2 regions of the Brevundimonas sp. TSRC1-1 genome follow, and region 2 is predicted to be linked to the other one. Evidence: riboswitches for the same ligand, from Rfam matches in the RefSeq annotation. Region 2 holds a riboswitch; the other holds the start of a gene.
The links. Region 2 has a riboswitch for glycine ahead of ACP7CK_RS14835 (TonB-dependent receptor domain-containing protein). Riboswitches for the same ligand answer to the same signal wherever they lie in the genome.
Positions count from the first base shown of each region.

Region 1: it holds a riboswitch for glycine, as region 2 does, so the genes downstream of both, gcvT (glycine cleavage system aminomethyltransferase GcvT) here and ACP7CK_RS14835 (TonB-dependent receptor domain-containing protein) in region 2, are expected to answer to the same signal.

Region 1 is NZ_JAFCXI010000003.1:634,036-638,446, forward strand. It holds gene pncA (bifunctional nicotinamidase/pyrazinamidase) at 1-543, opposite strand, end outside; gene ACP7CK_RS13235 (class 1 fructose-bisphosphatase) at 543-1,514, opposite strand; glycine riboswitch at 1,682-1,780, shown strand; glycine riboswitch at 1,785-1,874, shown strand; gene gcvT (glycine cleavage system aminomethyltransferase GcvT) at 1,930-3,060, shown strand; gene gcvH (glycine cleavage system protein GcvH) at 3,071-3,436, shown strand; gene gcvPA (aminomethyl-transferring glycine dehydrogenase subunit GcvPA) at 3,582-4,411, shown strand, end outside.
Region 2 is NZ_JAFCXI010000004.1:255,850-260,260, forward strand. It holds gene ACP7CK_RS14820 (sensor histidine kinase N-terminal domain-containing protein) at 1-241, opposite strand, end outside; gene ACP7CK_RS14825 (response regulator transcription factor) at 238-900, opposite strand; gene ACP7CK_RS14830 (ABC transporter substrate-binding protein) at 957-2,084, shown strand; glycine riboswitch at 2,291-2,378, shown strand; gene ACP7CK_RS14835 (TonB-dependent receptor domain-containing protein) at 2,574-4,411, shown strand, end outside.

The DNA.
Region 1 (4,411 bases), on a different contig from region 2:
GCGGCTGGCGTCGGAGATGACCACGGCCTCGAAGCCTTCGCGCACCGCATCCTCGGCGGTGAAGCGGACGCAGTAGTCGAAGGCCAGGCCCGCGAGGAAGACCCGGCTCACGCCCAGGTCGCGCAGCAGGCCGGCCAGGCCCGTCGGGGTGCGATGGTCGTTCTCGAAGAAGCCGGAGTAGGAATCGACCGCCGGGTTGTAGCCCTTGCGGATCACGGCCAGGGCCTTGCGCACCGTGGGCGCGACGTCGGGATGGAAGTCGGCGCCGGGCGAACCCTGGATACAGTGATCCGGCCACAGCATCTGGCGGCCGTAGGCGACCTCGATCTCGGTGAAGGGGGCCGCGCCGGAGTGATTGGAGGCGAAGCTGATCTGGTCCGGCGTGTGCCAGTCCTGGGTCACGACCACGCGGGAGAACCGTTCGGCCAGCCGGTTGATCAGCGGCATGATCCCCGCCCCGCCCGCGACCGCCAGAGAACCGCCCTCGCAGAAGTCGTTCTGCGGGTCGATGACCAGGAGGACGTCAGTCGGACCGATCTGCATCACATGCCCGCGTAGGCGTCGATCTCGTTGGCCGAGCCCAGGGCGACCGGGATACGCTGGTGCAGATGCTCGGGCTGGACGTCCAGGATGGGCTGCACCCCGTCCGTCGTCGCCTTGCCCCCGGCCTGTTCGACCAGGAAGGCCATGGGATTGCCCTCGTACATCAGGCGCAGCTTGCCGGGCTTGGTCGGCTCGCGCTTGTCCCACGGGTAGAGGAAGACGCCGCCGCGCATCAGGATGCGGTGGACGTCGGCGACCATGGCGGCGACCCAGCGCATGTTGAAGTTCTTGCCGCGCGGGCCTTCGTCGCCCTTCAGCAGGTCGCCGATGTAGGTCTGCACCGGCGCGGACCAGTGGCGCAGGTTCGACATGTTGATGGCGAACTCCTTGGTGTCCGGCGAGATGGCGATGTCGTCGTGGGTCAGGATCCAGTCGCCGTCGTTCGACAAGGTGAAGCCCTTCACGCCGGCGCCGGTCGTCAGGACCAGCATGGTCTGGGGACCGTAGAGGGCATAGAGGGCCGCGACCTGGTTGCGGCCCGGCTGCATGAAGTCGGCCTCGGTCGGCGAAGCCGTGGCGGACTTCAGCACCGAGACGATGGTGCCGACCATGGCGTTGATGTCGATGTTGGACGAGCCGTCCAGCGGGTCGAACAGGGCCAGATATTCGCCGGTCGAATGGGACGCCGGCTGGACCTCGTCCATCTCCTCCGAGGCGACGCCGGCGACGGCGGGACAGGCCAGAAGGGCGTCGGTCAGCATGTCGTTGGTCATGACGTCGAGCTTCTTCTGCTCCTCGTCCTGGACATTGATCTGGCCCGAGGCGCCCAGAGCCCCGGCCAGGGCGCCGCCGGCGACGACCTTGCTGATGTCGGCGCAGGTGGCGGCGACGACGGTCAGCACCGCTTTCAGACCCTCGGGCGCGTCGAGCGCGGCGATATGGGCGTCGAGACGGGTGCGGTCGGCGGTCATGCGGTCGGTCCGGTGCGGCTGAGGCGGTTCCCGTTCTTGGCGGGCCAACGGCGCGAGGGCAAGGGCGACGCAACAACAGGCGATGCGAACGGCGACAATGACGCCGCCGGACGGCCTCCGAAAGCCGCCGACGCTTGACTTGGGCCCGGAGTCGGTGGCTTAGGTCGGATGCTCTCGCGGGAGAGTTCGGGACCGGCAGGCCGGCCCCCGACGCCGAAGGCGCAACCGCCCCGGAAACGCTCAGGCAAACGGACCGCGACAGCATACGGACGCTGGAAAGTCGCCCCCTTCTCGGGATCAGGGCGCGCCGACGGAGCAAGGCGGTCTGACCGCCGGAATCTCTCAGGCTTCAGGACAGCGGGGGCGCGAAGACGGCGGAGCTCCGCCACCAAACGCGACCGTGAAAGCCTGAACCATGACCGACCAAGCCCTGAAGACCCCCCTTCTTAAAACGACGCCCCTGAACGCCGCGCACCGCGCCCTGGGGGCCCGGATGGTGGGCTTCGGCGGCTATGACATGCCAGTCCAGTATGAGGGCGTCCTGGCTGAGCACCGCTGGACCCGCGAACACGCCGGCTTGTTCGACGTGTCGCACATGGGCCAGTGCAAGATCACCGGCGAGGACGCGACCGCCCAGTTCGAGCGGTTCGTGCCCGGCGACTATGAAATCCTGAAGGCCGGCAAGCAGAAGTATTCGCTGCTGCTGAACAAGGACGGCGGGATCATCGACGACCTGATGGCCGGCCGCCCGGATCACGACGGCCTGTTCGTCGTCGTCAACGCCGGCAACAAGGACGAGGATTTCGCCTTCTGGGACGCGAACCTGGAAGGCGACGCCAAACTGACGGTGCTGGACCGCGCCCTGATCGCCATCCAGGGACCGGAAGCCGCCGAAGTCATGTCGGCGTACGAGCCGCTCCTGGCCGAGATGGGCTTCATGGAATGCGCCCGGCTGATGCTGTTCGGCGTCGACTGCTATGTCTCGCGTTCGGGCTATACCGGCGAGGACGGCTATGAGATTTCGGTGCCGGCGGACCAGGCCGAGCGCGTCTGGAACACCATCCTGGAGGACGCCCGCGTCAAGCCGATCGGCCTGGGCGCCCGCGACAGCCTGCGCCTGGAAGCCGGCCTGCCGCTGCACGGCCATGACATCGACCCGACGACCTCGCCGGTCGAAGGGGCGCTGACTTTCGCCCTGTCCAAGTCGCGCAAGGAGCGCGCGGATTTCAACGGCGCCGAGCGGATCCTGAAGGAACTGGCCGACGGTCCTTCGCGCGTCCGCATCGGCCTGATCGTCAAGGAAGGCGCCCCGGCCCGTGAAGGCGCCGAGATCGCCGACGCTGACGGGAACGTCATCGGCAAGGTCACCTCGGGCGGCCCCTCCCCTACGCTGGGCAAGAACATCGCCATGGGCTTCGTGCCGCCGGCCTATGCCGCGCTGGGTACGGAGTTGAAGGTCGTCGTGCGCGGCAAGTCCGCCGCCGCCGAAATCGTCGCCATGCCCTTCGTGGCGCAACGCTATTACCGCAAACCGAAGACCGTCTGAGGATCAGATTATGAAGTTCACCAAGGATCACGAGTGGGTCAGCCTGGACGGCGACATCGCCACCGTGGGCATCTCGAAGCACGCCGCCGACGCCCTGGGCGACGTGGTGTTCGTGGAAACGCCTGAGGTCGGCAAGACCGTCGCCAAGGGCGCCAGCTTCGCCGTGGTCGAGAGCGTCAAGGCCGCCTCGGACGTCTACGCCCCCGTCTCGGGCGAAGTGGTCGAGGCCAATGACGCCCTGTCGACCGCCCCGGAAACCGTCAACGCCGCCCCGGAAGGCGACGGCTGGTTCGCCAAGATCAAGGTGTCGGACGCCTCGGAGCTGGACGCCCTGATGGACCAGGCCGCCTACGACGAGTTCCTGAAGACGCTTTGACTTCATCCGCTCATCCCGGCGAAAGCCGGGACCCAGTTCTTTCGCGAGGCAGGGTGCGTGGGATGAGCGGCTCTTCTTTAGATCGACGCGACCGATCGCCCAAAACACTGGGTCCCGGCTTTCGCCGGGATGAGCGGAATAGAACATGCGCTACCTCCCCCTGACGCCCGACGACCGCACGGCGATGCTCGCCGCCATCGGCGCGAAATCGATCGACGACCTGTTCGTGGACGTGCCCGAGGCGGCGCGACTGGACGGGCCGGTGGACCTGCCCCGCGTGGCCGGCGAGATGGAGGTCGAGCGCGCCCTGTCCGCCATGGCCGCCAAGAACGCGACGGCCGGCGCGGTGCCCTTCTTCTGCGGCGCAGGGGCCTACAAGCACCATGTCCCGGCGACGGTGGATCATGTGATCCAGCGGTCCGAGTTCCTGACCAGCTACACCCCCTATCAGCCGGAAATCGCGCAAGGGACCCTACAGTACCTGTACGAGTTCCAGACCCAGGTCGCGAACCTGACCGGCATGCCGGTGGCCAACGCCAGCCTCTATGACGGCTCGACCGCCATGGCCGAGGGCGTGCTGATGGCGACCCGCGTGACCCGCCGCAACAAGGCGGTGATCTCGGGCGGCGTGCACCCCCACTATGTCAAGGCGACCGAAACCGTGGTCCACGCCGTCGGCGTCGAGACCCAGGTCCTGGCCGCCGCCGTCGACGCCGAGGCCGCCGTGATCGACCAGATCGGTCCTGACACGGCCTGCGTCGTGGTTCAGACCCCCAACGTCTTCGGCACGGCGACGGATGTGACCAAGATCGCCGAGGCCGCCCACGCCGCCGGCGCCCTGCTGATCGTCGTGGTCACCGAGGCGGTGTCTATGGGCCTGCTGAAGTCGCCCGGCGAGATGGGCGCGGACATCGTCGCGGCCGAGGGCCAGTCGATCGGCAACGCCCTGAACTTCGGCGGCCCCTATGTCGGCCT
Region 2 (4,411 bases):
GCAGAGCCAGGGCCCAGGGCGCGACATCCACGGTGATGCGACCCTCCGCGACCGACACCGTCTCGCGGATGGTCTGAAGCGCGCCGGCCAGCAGGCGGTCCGCATTGTTCGCCACCACCCGCTGGGCCGTCCAGGCGCCGACCGCCAGAACGACGACCGCGAAGAGCGCCAGAGGGGCCACCTGTGCGATCAGCAGACGTGTGACCAGGCTGTGGGAACGGGCAGGCCGGGCGAGGCTCATGGATCGAGGCGATACCCGCGGCCACGGATATTGGTCACGGCCGGTCCATCCGGCTGAAGCTTGCGTCGCAAACGGCCGACGTGAATTTCCAGCGCATTGAGCGACGGCGCCTCGTCCTGAGGAAAGACCTCGGCGGCCAGCAGGTCGCGGTCCACCACCTGTCCAGGTCGGGACGCCAGGACGCGCAGGGCCGCCCATTCGCGGGGGCGCAGGGCGAGGTCGCGGTCGTTGACGTGGGCGCGCCCGGTGCGCCAGTCGCAGAAGAGGGTTCCGACCACGACCGCGCCGGCGGCCTGTCCCTGGCGTCGACGCACGATGGCGCGGAGACGTGCGACCAACTCCGATGGGGCGAACGGCTTGACCAGATAGTCGTCGGCCCCGAGGTCAAGGCCCGCGACCCGGTCGCTGAGGGCGTCACGCGCCGTCAGCATGAGAACCGGGGTCGATGATCCCTGCAGCCTCAGGGTTCTCAGCACTTCGAAGCCGTCGATGTCGGGAAGGCCGATGTCCAGGATGGCGGCGTCGAAGACCTCTGAGCTTTCGAGGCGCAAGGCCTGTTCGCCGCTGTCGATGCATCTCGCCTCGAAACCTGCCTCATGCAGAGTGGCTTCGAGCGAATGCCGTAGCGCCTTGTCATCTTCGACAACGAGTATTCTCATGGCGAGGCGAGGGGGCGACGGATCATGGATGACACAATAACCAGAAAGCGGGGCCGGTGAAGACGGATCGGCGAGATCTGCTCGTAGGCCTGGCGGGGGGCCTGGCGGGCGGGCTGGCGGGAGGGGCGGCGGTGTTAAGCGCCGCCGGTTGTTCGTCGGAGCCTGAGGGCGCGGGCACGGCGCCGCGGGTGCGTTGGCTGGCCCGCCGCGAGGGGGCGCTTCACATCCTCACCAACACCAGTTTGATGGGGCCGGTGCTGGAGGCCTTTCGTCGTCGCTGGCCTGAGATCAGGGTACGTCTGGACGACAAAAACTCCACTCGGATCGCCGAGGAGGTTCGGGGGCTCGCGGCTGCGGGCCAGGAGGGGCCGGACCTGGTCTGGAGCACGGCGATGGACGTGCAGGTCAAGCTGATCAACGACGGCTATGCTCAAGCCTACCGGTCGCCGCATCGTGCGGCCATGCCGGACGGTTCGGTATGGCGCGACCAGGGCTATGGCCTGACGGCCGAGCCGATCGTGTTCGCCTATAATCGACGCCGGCTCACGACCGATGTCGTGCCCCGCAGTCATGCGGATCTGCTTCGGTTGCTCAAGACCCGCCCCGAGGTCTTTGACGGTCGTGTCACCCTCTACGACGCCGAACGGAGCGGCGTGGCCCTGATGCAGCTTTCGGCGGACGTGCAGATCTATCCTGAAGCCTGGTCGTTGATGGAGGCGCTGGGCGCGCAGCGTCCGCGGCTGGACACCTCCGGGCGGAGAATGATGAGTCAAATCGCCGATGGGCGGATGGCGTTCGCCTATAATATGAACCAGTCGTACGGCGCGTCATGGGTCGCGCGCGCGCCGGAGATCGGATTGATCACGCCTGAGGACTATCATCTGTCCGTTTCACGCGTGGCCTTCATCCCGCGCAACGCCGCCCACCCGAATGCGGCGCGGCTGTTTCTGGACTTCCTTCTCTCGCGTGAAGGCCAGCGGGTGATCGGAGCCCTGGGCGTTCGACCGGTCCGCGACGATGTCGATGCGCCTGTCCGTCCCGCCGCGCCAGGCGTTCGGCCGGTTCGGGTGGGACCCGCCCTGCTGGCCAATCTGGATCAGGCGCGTCGCGCGACTCTGCTCACCCGGTGGAGGGAAGCGATGCGTCACGGCGTCAGAGCGCCGGCGGATCCGGCTGCTCCCTGACCGTTCCTGTGGATAAGTCCATTAAGTCCGAAGCCTCCCTTTCTGTCACGACGCCGTCATGCGGACGCCCGTCGCTTGCAACATGGGGTCTTGATCTGGTCCGTCTGGTTCGTGCCGGCACGATAAAACCATGTATTTTGTTTTGAGCGCAAAATAACTGCTGTATTTGTCGATTTGACAGGGCGGTCTGGGTTGATCTTACTCACCCCAGCAAGGCGGGAGAGATCGGCTCCGGCCGACGCCGAAGGCGCAACCGCCCCGGAAACGCTCAGGCAAACGGACCGTCTTGCTGAAGGAACGCTGGAGAGAAGGCCGGATCCGGGGGATGCGGTCTCGCCGAAGGAGAAAGGGTCGGCGACGACCCGAAACTCTCAGGCCCAATGACAGCGGGGGCGAACGGACGCCGAAGAGCGTCAGTCGCATTGGGCATCCCTGGGGAGGGGCGTCGTCGCCATGAGGAATCTCGCTTTGTCTCGTCTTAATCGTCACTTGACCCATTATTGCAGCGCCATCGCCCTGCTGGCCTGCGCCACGGCGGTCCAAGCCCAGGAGACGGAGGGCTCTCCGGAAACCGCCGCGGTCGACGATATCGTCGTCACCGCCTCGCGCATTGATCGCGCCGGCTTCGAAGCGCCGACGCCGACCATCCACCTGACCGCTGAGGATCTGTCGGTGGGCGCGCGCCCCAATATCGCGGCCGCGCTGAACGACATGCCCCAGTTCCGCGCCACCACCTCGGCCCAGACGACCGGCACCAACACCGGCGCGGGCAATGCGCCGGTGGACCTGCGGGGGCTGGGCATCAACCGGACCCTGGTCCTGATCGACGGACGCCGGGTGTCGAGCGAGAACGACCTGAACGCGGTGCCGTCGGTCCTGGTCAAGAGCGTCGACGTGGTCACCGGCGGCGCCTCCGCCGCCTGGGGATCGGGCGCCGTGGCCGGCGTCGTCAACATCGGCATCGACCGCTATTTCACCGGCGGCAAGCTGGGCGCCGAATACGGCATCTCGTCCTATGACGACGCCGAGCAGGAACGGTTCGAAGGCGCCTGGGGCACGGACTTCGCCGGCGGTCGCGGCCATTTCGTCGTCGGCGGCGAATATCTCGACAACGAAGGCGTCATCCCGAAGGCCTCGCGCCCAAATATCGGCCGCTGGGCTACGGTCAACGGCGCGCAGACGCCGGACGTCGGATTCGCCAACGCGGCCTATGGCGGTCTGATCATGTCGGGTGTGAACCGCGGCATGGTGTTCAACCCGGACGGCTCCTTGCGTCCGTTCGACTATGGCACGGTCAGCGGCACGAATTCGATCGGCGGCGAAGGTCCGTCGAACGACGATCTGAGCCCGCTGGTCACGCCGCAGAGGCGTTACACGGGTCTGGCCAGCGCCGTCTACGAGATCAACGACAGGCTGCGGGTCACGGCTGATGTCCGTCATTCGCGCATGTGGAACAACTATGTCTGGTTCGGCGACCATGATCGCGGCGACCTGACCATCGGCATCGACAACGCCTTCCTGTCTTCCACGATCAAGCAGCAGATGGCGGCCGCCGGCCAGACGTCCTTCACCTTCGGTCGTTTCAACTCCGATCTGTCCTATTCGACGATCGACTTCGAGCGGGTGACCACCCAGGCGACCCTGGCCGTGGATGGCGAGTTCGGCGAGAACTGGCGCTGGGGCGCCTATTACAGCCACGGTGAATTCGAGAACAACATCGACACGCCTGGCTTCCTGCTGAAGACCCAGTTCGCCAACGCCGTCGATTCCGTCATCAATCCATCGACCGGCCAGGCCGTCTGCCGCGTGACCCTGACCAACGCCAACTCCGGCTGCGTGCCGATCAATCTGTTCGGCCTCGGGGCCCCGTCGCAGGAAGCCATCGACTATGTCACCGGCACCCCGCAGCAGCGCGCAACGACCAAGCTGGACGTGGCCGGGATCAGCCTGCGCGGCGAGCCCTTCAGCCTGCCGGCGGGCGACGTCTCGATCGCCGTCGGTCTTGAGGCCCGCAAGGAGCAGACCGACCAGCGCGTCGGCGAACTGGATGCTGCGAAGGCCTTCAAGACCTTCAGCTTCTCGGCCATGTCCGGAGAGTTCAGCGTCAAGGAGGCTTTCGGCGAAATCCTGGTTCCCGTCGTCCGCGACCTGCCGGTTCTGAACGACCTGCAGTTCAACGCCGCCGCGCGTATCTCCGACTACGACACCACCGGTTCGATCTGGTCGTGGAAGGTCGGGGCGACGAACGAGTTCTTCCAGGGCTTCCGGGGCCGGGTGACCCAGTCGCGCGACATCCGTTCGGCCAACCTGTCTGAACTGTTCACGAC